Regions from separate parts of the Streptococcus cameli genome, predicted to be linked through region 2. Evidence: predicted binding sites of a transcription regulator. Region 2 holds the regulator's gene; the other holds the start of a gene.

Region 1 (7,376 bases), on a different contig from region 2:
CAAGGTTTCTTCAAATCGCTTAAGAAACTCTCGGCACAAAAAGATCTCATCGTCTACCCTGCCATAATGGTTTTGCTCTACAAATTTCTGGATATAGCTGGATCCGTCTCTTTTCAAACTCTGAATCAAAGTGTTGCTGTACTGATCGAAATCAGCTTGAGTTAGTTCTTGTAATTGAGCAAAAGCAGTTTGAGCATTCAACAATAGGTTTCTGATTTCTTGAATGGATGCTAAATCTTTGTCAATATACAACATACTCTACACACTTTCTTTTTTAAACTTCTGTTTCTGTTGCCTCAGGCAATAAAACATCTAATGAGTAACGGTCTACAATTTTACGAAGTTCTTCATGTGGTCCAGGAATAACAACATGACTGTAAACTTCAGCCCCCATTGCTTCAACTGCTCTCACACCAGCATCAACTGCTGTTTTACAAGCTTCTGTTTCACCTTGGACAATGACCGAAATGTAACCAGAAGCAACGTTTTCATAACCAATAACATCTACTTCAGAGGCTTTTACCATGGCATCAGCTGCTTCTAACACATATACTAAGCCAAATGTTTCAATTGCCCCAATTGCTTGATATCTTTTCACGGTATTCTCCTTTGCGTCTAATTATCAATATCATGTACTGATACAATATCGCCAACTGCTGGGATTGGTCTTGGCATCACATTGTGAGCAGTTAATTTCCCAATCGCTTTTGCAGCAGCTGCACCTGCCTCAACAGATGCACGAACAGCAGCTACATCTCCAACCACCATAATGGTTACGAGTGTTGATCCGACATTTTCGTAGGACACGAGTTTCACATCGCTGGCCTTTAGCATTTTATCGCATGCTTCCAAGGCAGGAACAAGTCCAACAGTTTCGACTAAGCCCAAGGCTTGTCCACCATAATATCTCATTGATAATTCCTCCGATTATCTTTTATATTCTGCTGAAATATATTTGTCAACGGCATCAAGGCCATCAGCATTGATTTTATACAAAATTCTTAATTGTTGATTCTCATCTAGATCGTATCCAACCTGATCCACATATCCATTACATTCCAAGGACATGAGGTGTTCTAAAAAGAGTGGTTCTGTAAATTGTCTTTCGCTGCCGTATTGAGATTTCAAAGCTTCCATCACTTGGAGGACATCTGCTTCTTCAACAGTACTCATATAATTTAAAACGGCAGTTCTTGCTGGTAAAATTCCCATTAGTTACACCTCACTCTTTCTAAAGAAATCCAATGGATTGGTTGTTACAATAATCGCACCCAAAATAACAATAATGGATCCAATTGCAATTGTTGGTGTTAGGGCTTGTCCCAAGAATAAGATACTAAAGAAAACGCCCCAGAATGCATAGGTAATATTCAAAGACATACCGACTGCTGTTCCAACCATGGCATTTGATTGGTACCAAGTTGCATAAGAAATGGCAACAAGTGTTCCAGATACCAACAAGAGAATCATTGGTATTGGAGCAGCTAACATATCTACAAAAAGTCCTGTTGCACCAACCAATGGCACAATAATGACCATTTGGATTAAACCTGAAATAATTTGACGAAGGGTTACAGCAACTTCAGAGTCAAGCATGGCTCCACCAAAAGCAGAAATGGTTCCCTCAAGCCCCCAACAAATTGCTGCAAAAACAGCTAGTATAATTCCCAAAGTAAAGTTTGATGCACCGTCTGGTTTTACCAAGTTCAAGATAACAGCACCAGCTACACAAAGAATCATACCCAAACCAACACGAGGAGTGATTTTTTGTTTTAGGAAAATGGCTGCGAATAACGCACCAAAAGCTGCGGTAGTTGCAGAGACAGGAATTGCAAATGCTCCCGCAAGTGACAAACCAACTAGGTAAGCTCCATTTGCAACAGGACCTCCCAAGATAAAACCTAACAACATAATTTTTCCAGGTTTAGTTGCTAAACTTCTGCCCAATTCCTTAAACTTACCTGCTCGAATCACATTGACCAATAGGGCACATCCACCGAGGAAGTCATTAATGCCCCCCATTACAAAAGGCGCCGCAAAGATGCCAACAGCTGACTTTATGGGGTCAAAACCACTGACAATCATGACTACAAAGGAATAAAGACCATAAAATAAACCTGAAATAATCCCACGTCTAATCCCCATTGAATGAAATTTCTTTGTTGCTTCGGCCATTTGTTTTTCAGCCAAAGCACGACTTCCATTATTCATATTTTCTCCCATGGAAAAACTACTCCTTCTTTAATGTTTTATTCTTTTGTTGGTAAGATTGTTTCCACTTCTAAATGAGGACGTGGAATAACATGAACTGAAATCAATTCACCAACGCGTTGTGCAGCTGCCGCACCTGCATCCGTTGACGCTTTTACTGCACCAACATCGCCGCGAACTAGTACCGTTACTAACCCGCCACCAACTAGCTCTTTTCCTACTAAGACAACATTCGCTGCCTTTACCATTGCATCGGCTGCTTCAATAGCACCAATCAAGCCTTTTGTTTCAATCATTCCTAATGCTTCAGAACTCATGATACAAACCTCCTTTTTTTATTTTATTTTTTTAAATTTAAAAACGATTTTAAGATAGGATATCTAATCCATTCCATTATTTTTTATGAGTCATTTTCTTACAAAAAGATTATTTATAATTAAATTGTAAGCCTTTCCATTGCGATAAAGTCAATAAAAAACTGAAAAAATATTTTTTTGTGATTTTTATTACAAAATCTGTTTTTTAGGGATTCTTTTTCTAATGATTGATATCTCAGTTTGAATATTCTGAATACTTAACCTTGTTTTCTTACTGTAAACTCTTCCCCTAGGGACAAGTTTTCGTTTTTCTCTTTTAACTGATTTTGAAACACAAAAAGCCTCGAATACCTGTTCGAGACTGTTATCAATTTATCATTTTTATATTATAAAATCATTCCTTTATCGATACAAATTTATACTTGTATTTGACTCATGAGAGCAAAGATGCAATTGCTAAGAAAAAACATGTTTATGATAAGGCTCATATAAAGCTTATCAATAATTTTGATATTGATCGCTATGTGACCTTAGATGTTGAAGAAAAAGCAGAACTTTTCAACGTAGTGGTTTCTCTTATTCGTGCATATACTCTTCAAAACATTTTTGATTTGTATGATTTTATTGACGAAAACGGAGAGGCTTACGGATTAAATATAAATTTGGTTAATGAGGTTATTTCGGGAAAAACTGGTTTTATGAAATTGCTTTTTGATGGTGCTTATCAGCGTAGTAAACGTGGTTTTGTTAAAAAAGAGGAATAATAAACTGTGCGATGACGGATGGTGAGGATAAAAAAGAGGAATAATAAACTGTGCGATGACGGATGGTGAGGATAAAAAATGAGTTGTAAATACAACTCATTTTTTCTTAGAATTTAAGTATGTATATATAAAACTTGTACTTATTGCTAGGGTTGTCCACCACTTAAATTCTATATTGAGAAAAGAAAATACGATAAAGCTGATAATAAGGGACAAAAGAATATAGATGACAGCTAGAAATTTATTTCTCATTATTTCAGTTACCATTCAAAATTAATTTTACCGTTTCCTGGGTATTTGTCATGATTGTCCCAATAATGTATCTTGTTCTTTAGCTAGAACTGTAATTGCAGGGAAGAAGCTAGGAATTAGGGTTAATAACGTAGTACAGACAATGAATTGTTTGGGTATATTATACTTTATGGCTAAAGAAAAATCAAGATACTTTACTTTTTTGCTCTATCCAGAATCAATTCCGAATGATTGGGAATTGAAGCTTGAAACTCTTGGAGTGCCGATAGCAGTTAGTCCGCTTCACGATAAAGACAAGAGTAATGTTGAGGGGCAGAAATATAAAAAACCTCACTATCATGTGCTTTATATTGCTAAAAATCCAGTTACTGCAGATAGCGTGCGTTGGAAAATCAAGAAATTGCTTGGAGAAAAGAGTTTAGCAATGGTGCAAGTTGTTCTAAACGTTGAAAATACATTGTGTATCTTGTATCGATTATTGAAGGGAGTATTGAAAACTCAACTCTCCTACATAACCAATCCCTCTCTTGTCAATAGCTTTGTTTCAAGTTCTATTTCTGTTGACCCAACTTCTCCTTGACCGCTTCCGCAACTGTTACTGGAATGCCAAGAGCCACGATGTCCTCTAGCGGAGCTTCTTGGATTTTGGTCAAAGACTTGAAGGTTTTGAGCAGGGTTTGCTTGCGTTTGGGTCCCAGACCAGTAATACCATCTAGTTTTGAAGAGAAGGAATTTTTAGATCGTAATTGACGATGGAAGGTAATGGCAAAGCGGTGCACCTCATCTTGTATCCGCTGCAGGAGAAAGAACTCTTGCGAATTGCGGGACAAGGGAACAGCTTGTAATGGGCTGCCAAAAAGCAGTTCATGGGTTTGGTGTTTGTCGTTTTTCTGGAGACCCGCAATCGGAATCGCCATTCCTAATTCTTTCTCAATGACTTCTTTTGCAATGTTGACTTGACCCTGCCCCCCATCAATCACGATTAAATCTGGCGGTGTCAGCCCTTCTCGTTGTACCCGGCTGTATCGCCTGCGAAGTACCTCTCTCATCGAAGCATAGTCATCAGGCCCCGTAACAGTTTTTATCTTGTACTTGCGGTATTCTTTTTTATTGGGTTGTCCATTTTCAAAGACCACCATGGCAGAAACTGGATTAGTTCCCATGATGTTGGAGTTGTCAAAGGCTTCAATACGCACAGGTGCCTCAATCCCCAACATTTGGCCTAAGTTTTGAATAGCCCCCACTGTTTTTTCATGGTTTTTATCCACCAGCAAGAATTTTTGTTCCAGGCTAACACGCGCATTTTTAATAGCCAAGGCAACCAGCTGTTTTTTCTCCCCACGCTGGGGCTTGACAATCTTCGTGTCTACCAAGGCCTTGACGGATTCCTCATCAATATCTTGTGGAATCAGGATTTCATTGGGGATTAGATGCTGTTGGTCTCGGTAAAATTGCCCAATGTAGGTCAAAAAATCTTCGTCCGCATCATTGTAGTAGGGAAAGAGATTGACATTACGCTCAATGAGCTTACCCTGTCGGACAAAGAAGACCTGCACACACATCCACCCCTTATCTGTATAATAACCAAACACATCTCGGTTTTGGAGGTCATGGCTCATCACCCGTTGCTTGGTCCGTAGGGTTGAAATGCTGGTTAGCAAGTCACGGTATTCTGCAGCCCGCTCAAATTCCATTTCACTAGCTGCTGTTTTCATCTTGTCCTGCAACTGCCCTACAATCTTATCGTCATGTCCCGTCAGAAAATGACTGACTTCTGTTGCCATTTGGGCATACTCTTCTCGACTGGGCATGCCATCCCCATGGGCTAAACATTGCCCCAAATGGTAGTACAGACAGTACTTGTTCTCAGGCATCTTGCACTTACGAAAAGGATAGAGACGGTCCAAAAGCTTCAAGGTCTGACTGGCTGCCCCCGCATCTGGATAAGGACCGAAATACTTTCCACCGTCTTTTTTAATCTGGCGTGTAATCATGAGACGGGGATGGCGTTCATTGGTGATTTTGATAAAGGGATAGGATTTGTCATCCTTGAGCAAAATATTGTAGCGGGGTTTGTTCTCTTGGATTAAATTGATTTCAAGTAAGAGGGCCTCAATATTGGACTCAGTGACGATAAATTCAAAGTCTGCAATTTCGGATACCAAGGCCTCTGTTTTGGTATCATGGGCACCACGAAAATAAGACCGAACCCGATTACGAAGATTTTTGGCCTTTCCTACGTAGATAATAGTTCCGTACTTGTTTTTATGGAGGTAACAACCAGGGCTGTCTGGCAGGAGCTCCAATTTGTGCTTGATGGTTTCATTCATAGCTTTATTTTACCAAAAATAAGGAAACTCTGCAGTTTCCAAGACACGCCTCCTTCATTCAAACCACCTAAAAAACCTGTTTTTCAACAGGTTTTAGGATTGATCTTGCAGAAAAACAATCAAGCTCTCATAATCTCTTATTTCAACAGTAGGTACAATGCTTGTTGAATTGGTTTTATTCTCTGGGTTAAACCAAACGGTATCCATACCAGCATTGATTCCACCCTGAATATCAGCATTAAGGTTGTCTCCAATCATCAGGGCTGTGCCGGCATCAAAACCAGGCACCGTTTGTGCAATCACATCATAGAATTCCTTGTCAGGCTTATGGTAGCCCATTTCATCAGAAATGAAGATATGTTCAAACAAATGCTCTATCCCTGAATTGGCCAAACGTCCCTTTTGGATAAAAGTGACCCCATTGGTAGCAGCAAGAAGTCTGTAACCCTGAGCTTTCAATTCTTCCATGAAGGGCAAGACACCCTCAAATACCTGTCCCTGCTGGCTCAGGAAATGTTGGTATCTCTCCGCATAAAGAGCTCCGTCTACCTGTTGCCCAAAATGCTCAAAGAGCTTGGCAAACCGGGTCCGAATCAATTCGGGCTTGGTCAATTGCCCTGCGGTCAAGGCCTCCCACATGGCCTTGTTCATGGGAACATAATAATCTTTGTAGGTTTGAATCTCTGACTCTGACACCCCTGCTTCTTGCAAAAGACAGGTCAAGGCCACTTCTTCATCCGACGCAAAATCCAAAAGCGTGTGGTCGAGGTCAAATAGTAGAAATTTATAATACAATTTATGGATTTTCCTTTCTAGGAGGCAAAATTTAACGATTAATAACAATAGTACTTTAGAAGTTTATCCTAGTTTGTTTCATTTGAAATTTTATGAGTACGTAAACTAAAGATTTTTTATGCAATAAAAAGCTAGTTCTTTAATCTTCCAAATTAAATGAATGAGTAGCAATTATTTCTGCTTTTCCTTCAAGTGGTTGGTAGAGTTCAACTAACTCATAAGTAGATTCAGGTTTTTCAGTACTTGGTGAGACTTCAACTAAAATCAAACTGTTAGTGCCAGCAACTACTTGTTCAGCTAAAAGCGCAATAAGCTGATAATCTGCACCCGTCATACCTTCAGTAGCTTGGTCAAAACTATCTTGAAGTTCATTAGTGATGGTCATATCTGAGACTGACTGATAAGCTCCTAGGCCATCAATATCTACTTCAATATCTGAACTATCTACTTCTATAATTTCTGCATTGCCATCTAAATCTTCGTAAATAGTCACCAAATCAAAAGTCGTTACTTCTTCCTGGCTTGCTGTGGTAACTTTACACAAAATTAAGTGATTCGTACCAGCAACCACCTGGCTTGCTAGGTAAGCTACAGGTTCATAAGTCGCACCTGTCATGTCTTCCGTTGCTTTTTTAACCAATGATGTCATTTGGGGAGTAACAATAACTGATTCTGCTTTCTCAAAAGCACCCGATTCAACATTAATT
Region 2 (7,376 bases):
AACCAATGTGTCAAATATCTCTCAAACAGGTCGATCGACTATGGGTGTAAAAGTTATGAGGCTAGATGAAGATGCGAGAATCGTTACATTTACCTTAGTGGATCCAGAAGATGATACTGAGGAAACAGAGGAGTAGCATTGATGAAACAGCATTCTAAAAAACGAATGAGACAAAATCATTTTATAAGAAACTTCTTTATTTCGATTTTGTTAATACTTTCTATGTTACTTATTTTTAGTACTTCGATTCGCAATATGATTATTGTTTGGTATTCGAACCATTACCAAATTAGTAATATTTCAAAGGATGAAATTGAAAAAAACAAGAAAGCCAATACTACATTTGATTTTTCACAAGTAGAATCTATTTCAACAGAAGCTATTTTAAAATCGCAGTGGGAAGCCCAAAATCTTCCAGTTATCGGAGGGATTGCTGTTCCGGAATTGGGTGTAAATTTACCAATTTTTAAAGGTTTATCAAATACAGCCTTAATGTATGGTGCTGGAACAATGAAAGAAAACCAAGAAATGGGAAAAGGGAATTATTCTTTAGCTAGTCACCATGTTTTTGGTATGACTGGAGCAAGTGAAGCCCTCTTTTCTCCTCTTGAAAATGCTAAAAATGGAATGAAAATTTACATTACTGACAAAGATAAGATTTATATCTATATCATTGATTCTGTTGAAGTTGTTGTACCAGAAAGAGTAGATGTTATCGATGATGTCCCAGGTCAAAATAGGATTACACTAGTAACTTGTGATGACTTTGCAGCAACAAAACGAACGATTGTTCAAGGAGCTTTAAAGTCAGAAATTGCTTTTGACGAAGCTTCTGATGAAATGAAAGACTACTTTAAAAAATCGTATAATCAGTTACAATTATAAAACCTAGTATCTTTTATTAGGTTTTTTCTTTATCCTAAATTACGAATAGAGAGATAGGAGGTTACCGATGTATACAATTCAATTTAAAGAAGAAGCGCTATTACCTAGAGAAAGGTTAATGGCTGTTGGTGCAGAGAGATTAAGTAATCAAGAATTATTGGCCATATTACTACGAACAGGGACAAAGACGCAACCAGTCTTACACCTAGCCCAGGAACTCTTGGCCAAGATTCAACATCTGGCAAATCTCAAAGAGCTGTCCATTGAAGAATTACAGACACTTACAGGCATTGGTCGCGTCAAAGCGATTGAGATCAAAGCTATGCTGGAACTTGGAAAGCGGATAAGTCAATCGGAATTAATTTTGGAAGAACGGGTATTGGGAAGTGAACGTTTGGCTAAAAAAATGATTAGCGAGATTGGTCATGAGAAGCAGGAACATCTGGTAGCCTTATATTTGAACACGCAAAATCAAATTATCTCCCAAAAAACGATTTTTATCGGTAGTGTGGATAGAAGTCTAGCAGTTCCTAGAGAGATTTTGCACTATGCAGTCAAATGTATGGCGACATCGGTTGTTGTTGTCCATAATCATCCTTCAGGTATGGTCGAACCCAGTCGAAATGATATTGATTTTACAGGGAATTTAAAAAAGTCCTGTGAAACACTAGGACTTGTCTTATTGGATCATGTAATTGTGGGAAAAAGCAACTATTTTAGTTTCCGTGAGGAGAGTGAATTATTTTAAAGGTGATTTACTACAAAGGAAAAGAGATTTTTCTCGAGTGTTCTATCTTCTACCATCAATTCTGGATGCCATTGAACACCAAGATAGGGATACTGATCTTTTCGTTCGATGGCCTCAATGATACCATCATCAGAGGATCTAGCAGTGATTATTAAATCAGGTGCCAGTTTTTTTATCGCTTGGTGATGAAAGGAGTTGATTGAGGCATGCTCACCGTAAATAGTTGCTAATAATGAATCTTTTTCAATCCCGATATCATGAACTGGTGTAGCAGAAGCAGCCGTCTGCCAATGATTCGGAATATCTTGGTAAAGGGTTCCTCCCATTAAGACATTAAAGAGCTGGGTTCCACGACAGACTGTAAAGATTGGTTTGTTTTGAAGAAGGGCTTCTTTCATTAACGCTAATTCAAAGAGATCCCGCTCCAATAAATAGTCGTCGCTGTCAATGCTTTGCTCTTCCTGGTAAAATTGTGGTAAGACATTTTGTCCACCCGTGAAAATCAATTTATCCGCTAAAGTAACGTATTCTTTTGCTAATTCTGGTTCAGATATGGGCATGATAAGGGGGACACCACCAGCTTCCTGCACCGCTGTTACAAAACCAGTAGCGCAGTAGCTAAGGTGAGGGGAGACGGTGTCGTTTGAATCAAAAAATTGATTTCCCGTAATAGCAATAATTGGTTTTTTCATGAAACTTAGCCTTTGCGCATGAAATAAAGAAGGGTTTGAAGTTCACTTGTTAAATCGACATACTGTACAACAACATCTTTTGGAACAGATAGATTAACAGGTGAAAAGCTTAAGATCCCTTTAATGCCAGCTTTTACCAAAGTATCAGTTACTTCTTGAGCCACGCTACTTGGAACTGTTAAAATGGCTGTTTTTGTATTAGTACCCTTAATTTTCTCTTCTACTTCGGATATGGCATAAATAGGAACATTTTGGTCTTCTGTTCCGACAACGGGATTATCATCTGATTCAAAAGCCATCACAATTTTCATTTTATTGCGTTCATGGAAGCGATAGTGAAGAAGGGCGCGTCCCATATTTCCGACTCCAACCAACATAACATTAGTAATGGAATTGTCGTTTAAGATATCAGCAAAAAAATCCATCATATTTTTGATATCATAGCCAAAACCACGTCGACCCAATTCTCCAAAATAGGAAAAGTCACGGCGGACAGTGGCAGAATCAATACCAATTGCTTCTGCAATTTCTTTTGAACTGGCCTTCTCAATTTTTTCTTTGTGGAATCGTTTGAAGATACGGTAGTAGAGTGACAAGCGTTTAGCTGTGGCTCTCGGAATCGCACTATCTTTTTCTTTTTTCACAATCTATTTCTCCATTCGTTTTCTGTTTTTCTCTATTATCTATTGTAGATGATGTTTGTGAAAAAATCAACGTATATGCATTTAAAAATAAAAAACAAGGATTTTCCTTGTTTTTTTGTAGTATTATTGTTCGATCTTTGTGAAAATTTCACGGTCCACTAAACTTTCCATGAGAAAATAAAACTTCTCTTGTATGACTGTTCTTTCCTGGTTTTTAAAAATATTCACAAGATGCAAACCAGATTTGTCAGTGATATTGATTTTAAAACCAGTTAAATCTGAATTGATGATGATTTTTAACAAAAATCCTTGATTTGAATTTGGAACTTCCTCTAACATACGAGTTAGTTGGTAATTTCCAACTTTTGTGACTTCAAAAGTATTGTCACGTAATGTGTATTTTCGGATTGCTGGATGAATCTGATAAGTGTAGCGGCAATCTTTTAGGGTTACTTGTTGTTCAAATGCCATTAGGCGGCACCTCCAATGATTTCATTTATTATTTGTGTTGCTCTTTTTATCTCTGCAACTGTGTTTTCTTCTGAAAAGCTAATTCGGATGGATTCTGTAAGACGATGAGAATTTGGACCGTAATAAGCTTCCAATACATGGCTTTTTTGGACTACACCAGCCGTGCAGGCTGATCCACTTGAAACGGCAATTCCTGCTAAATCCAATCTCATGAGGATTTGTTCGTTCAGTTGGTCTGTAAAGCCAATGTTTAAAACATAGGGCAGACAATCTTGTGTCTGATTTAGATAGTAGTTAGTTGCATCTAAGTGTTGTAAAAATGATTTTTTTAAAGCCTCGACCGTTTGAAAATTGGTATCTAGCATGTCAATTTGATGAGAAAGAGCAGTGGCCATAGCAGCGATACTTGGGATGTTTTCGGTCCCAGCACGATGCTCGCTCTCTTGTTTGCCACCATGAATTAAGGCATCAAACCGTGGCAAGCGACTGTATAGAAATCCTGTTCCTTTTGGACCATGAAATTTATGAGCGGAGGCAGACAGAAAATCAATGTGTAGCTCTTCAGGTGATATAGGAACCTTTCCAATAGCTTGAACCGCATCGACATGGAAGACAGCTGGATGATTTCTTAGTAATAGACCGATTTCTTTGATTGGCAATACATCACCGGTTTCGTTGTTAGCAAACATGGTGCTAACCAAGATGGTATCTGGTCGAAGTGCTTCTTGAATCTGTTGAGCAGAGATGGTTTGATTGATTGGTTGAATATAGGTTATTTCAAAACCAAATCGTTTTTCAAGGTATTCCATTGTATGCAACACAGAGTGGTGTTCAATGGCAGTCGTAATAATGTGTTTTCCCTTATCTTGGTGGGAAAGAGCGTAACCTTTTATGGCCAAATTATTTGCTTCGGAGCCTCCTGATGTAAAGATAATACAACTTGAAGGAACCTCCAAAATCTTCCCAATTGTTTCCCTTGCAGTGCGTAGAATTTGATTAGCCTTGCGTCCAAAAGAATGAATACTAGACGGATTGCCGAATATTTCTTTTGATACTTCTATCAATGTCTGGAGGGCTTGATCAGAAAGAGAAGTCGTTGCTGCATTATCAAGATAAATCAAAGACAGGTCTCCTTTTATTTCTTATTGGGTACAGAATAATTAAACAGAGGGCTAACTGGACGGCGTTCGTGGATACGAATAATCGCATCCGCAATCAATTTACTAGCAGTGATATAAGCAATATTTTTAGGTAGATTTTCTTTACTTACTACGGAATCTGTTACTAAGATTTCCTTAATAGGAGCCTGATCTAGTAATTCTGTCGCATTTCCTGCAAATAACCCATGACTTGCTACGGCATAAATTTCTGTTGCACCATTTTCTTGGACGATTTTTGCTGCTTCTGAGAAAGTACGGCCAGTATTTAATATATCATCAATTAAAATGGCTTTTTTACCAGCAACCTCCCCGATGATATAGCCTTGTGAGCGCTCAGAATCATCTTGTGCATAATCGATAATGGCAATCGGAGCGTCAAGGTATTCAGCTAGACTACGGGCCCGTTTAATGCCTGAATTTTTTGGACTAACAATGACAACATCATTTCCTGTTAACCCTTTTTCAACATAATAGTCTGCAAAAAGAGGAACTGTAAAGAGATTGTCTACTGGAATGTCAAAGAAGCCTTGAACTTGAACTGCGTGTAAATCTAAGCTAACAACACGATTCACGCCAGCTTTTACCAGCATATTGGCAACTAATTTTGCTGTAATTGGTTCGCGCGGTGCAGCGGTTCGATCTTGTCTTGCGTAACCAAAGTATGGCATGACAACAGTAACAGAATTGGCACTAGCACGGATGCAGGCATCAACCATAATCAATAATTCCCATAAATGATTGTTGACAGGATAGCTGGTTGACTGAATGATATAGACATCGACACCCCGAACACTTTCTTCGATGTTGATCTGAATTTCTCCATCGGAAAATTGGCGAGAAGAGGCTTTTCCAAGCGGAATACCAGCGGCTTCTGAAATTTTTTCAGCAATAGCTCGGTTTCCTGAAAGTGAAAACAACTTAATTTGTTTGTCGGCATATGGTTGAACCATGTCAAAAAATTCTCCTTTTGAATGTTCTAGCAGGAACAGCGTTTGTTAGCTGAACCGATGAGATCTACATACAGTACTATTTTACCAAAAAACCGTAATTTTTTCATTTCTAAAACAAAAAAATCAGCACTTATTTGGCTGATGGAAGAGAGGCAGCAGCGCGGGCAACCTTACTACTAGCATATTTAAATTTGATGGATTGTTTTTTTAGAAAATAATCAAAAGCAATTTTTCCTTCATCTGGATTCTGGACTTCAATTTCTAGTTCATAATCTGTGATACCATTGTAATGATTTTCATCAAGGGCAAATAGTCCAAGGCCATCGTTGATTTCGATTCGATTTGTGGTTAAATATCCCCAGATAGATAGCGTTTCGAAAGGGATATCCGTGTCTTGGATTATTTTTTTTATTTCACCATTAGGCAGCTCAAATTTTTGAATCAATTGATTGGCTTGTTCTAAGCTGATTTCTTGATTGTATTCGATGTTTCCAACGTCGAGTGGTTTTTTTAATGTCAATTCCGCACGATCCATTAGTGTTCTAATGCGAAGAGATAAGCGGTTTTTCTTTAGTTCAAATTCTGGTGTATCGATGTAATAATTGGTTTGCTGAAAAAGGGCATGTCCAGAGAAAAACTCTTTTAGCCTTTTATACTCTGATTTTGTGAGCAATGTCTTGTATTCAATTTCTAATTGGTTCATTTTTAGTAGAGGAAAAGCCTTTCGTATGGTATAATAGTCTTTGTGCTATTCTATAAAAAAAAACGATTTTTTGACAAGAATGGACTATTGCATCCAGATGAAATCTTTTTTCATTTTGACTAGAAAGAGGACCGTATGGAGTTAAATTGGGAAGAATTTTTAGACCCGTATATTCAGGCTGTTGGAGAGTTGAAAATCAAGCTGAGAGGTGTTCGTAAGCAGTACCGTAAGGCCAATCGTCATTCTCCGATTGAATTTGTCACAGGTCGTGTCAAGCCAATTGAATCAATTAAAGAAAAGATGATTTTACGTCATATCAAGACAGAAAATTTAGCCCAAGATATGCAGGATATTGCAGGTGTTCGGGTTATGGTACAATTTGTAGATGACGTGGAAGAAGTACTTGCAATATTGAGAAAACGCAAGGATATGCGTATTGTACATGAGCGTGATTATATCAAAAATATGAAAGCGTCAGGCTATCGTTCTTATCATGTCGTGGTGGAATACCCAGTAGATACGATTAATGGTAACCAGACTGTCTTGGCAGAGATACAGATTCGTACTTTATCAATGAATTTTTGGGCAACGATTGAACACTCTTTGAATTATAAGTACAAGGGAAATTTTCCTGAAGAAATTAAGCAACGTTTGGAAATTACGGCAAAGATTGCCTATCAATTAGATGAGGAGATGCGAAAAATCCGGGACGACATTCAAGAAGCACAGGCCTTATTTGATCCTGCTCACAGAAAATTGAATGATGGTGTTGGAAATAGCGACGATACAGATGAAGATTACAGATAGAAAAAAAATCGCACTGCTCAGTAGCCGCAATCCCAAAAGTGAGGCAGTTTCAAAAGAGTTGTGGGATAAGTTAAAAGAAGCTAATTTTATTTTGACACCTAAAAATCCTGATATCGTTATCTCGATTGGTGGTGATGGAATGTTGCTGTCAGCCTTTCATAAATACGAATCGATTTTAGATCGTGTTCGATTTGTAGGGATTCATACTGGTCACCTTGGTTTTTATACCGATTATCGAGATTTTGAGGTCGACAAGTTAATTGAAAATCTAAAATTGGATACTGGGGCTCGTGTTTCTTATCCGATTTTAGGGGTG

Evidence for each region. Region 2 encodes Rex, which represses fermentation and respiration genes when NADH is low (regulators of the CRP and FNR family bind a similar motif). Its sites were predicted from a motif close to TTGTGAANTANTTCACAA; they were not measured.
Region 1: a site for Rex is predicted at 2,706-2,723, ahead of ACVR1I_RS03890 (BMC domain-containing protein). Genes of this name have one in related genera too.

The regions. Positions count from the first base shown of each region.
Region 1 covers NZ_JBRUIM010000001.1:775,642-783,017, reverse strand. Annotated here, with positions in the region: gene ACVR1I_RS03915 (aldehyde dehydrogenase family protein) at 1-255, opposite strand, end outside; gene ACVR1I_RS03910 (BMC domain-containing protein) at 275-598, opposite strand; gene ACVR1I_RS03905 (BMC domain-containing protein) at 616-912, opposite strand; gene ACVR1I_RS03900 (hypothetical protein) at 928-1,212, opposite strand; gene ACVR1I_RS03895 (DMT family transporter) at 1,216-2,211, opposite strand; gene ACVR1I_RS03890 (BMC domain-containing protein) at 2,250-2,528, opposite strand; gene ACVR1I_RS03885 (hypothetical protein) at 2,951-3,292, shown strand; partial or broken gene ACVR1I_RS03880 (Rep family protein) at 3,714-3,998, shown strand; gene uvrC (excinuclease ABC subunit UvrC) at 4,096-5,874, opposite strand; gene pynA (pyrimidine 5'-nucleotidase PynA) at 5,968-6,669, opposite strand; gene ACVR1I_RS03865 (hypothetical protein) at 6,809-7,376, opposite strand, start outside.
Region 2 covers NZ_JBRUIM010000005.1:35,221-42,596, reverse strand. Annotated here, with positions in the region: gene gyrA (DNA gyrase subunit A) at 1-136, shown strand, start outside; gene ACVR1I_RS09005 (class A sortase) at 142-885, shown strand; gene radC (RadC family protein) at 953-1,633, shown strand; gene ACVR1I_RS08995 (gamma-glutamyl-gamma-aminobutyrate hydrolase family protein) at 1,630-2,325, opposite strand; gene ACVR1I_RS08990 (redox-sensing transcriptional repressor Rex) at 2,331-2,969, opposite strand; gene ACVR1I_RS08985 (DUF1831 domain-containing protein) at 3,093-3,440, opposite strand; gene ACVR1I_RS08980 (cysteine desulfurase family protein) at 3,440-4,561, opposite strand; gene ACVR1I_RS08975 (ribose-phosphate diphosphokinase) at 4,576-5,550, opposite strand; gene ACVR1I_RS08970 (CYTH domain-containing protein) at 5,681-6,253, opposite strand; gene yjbM (GTP diphosphokinase) at 6,389-7,060, shown strand; gene ACVR1I_RS08960 (NAD kinase) at 7,044-7,376, shown strand, end outside.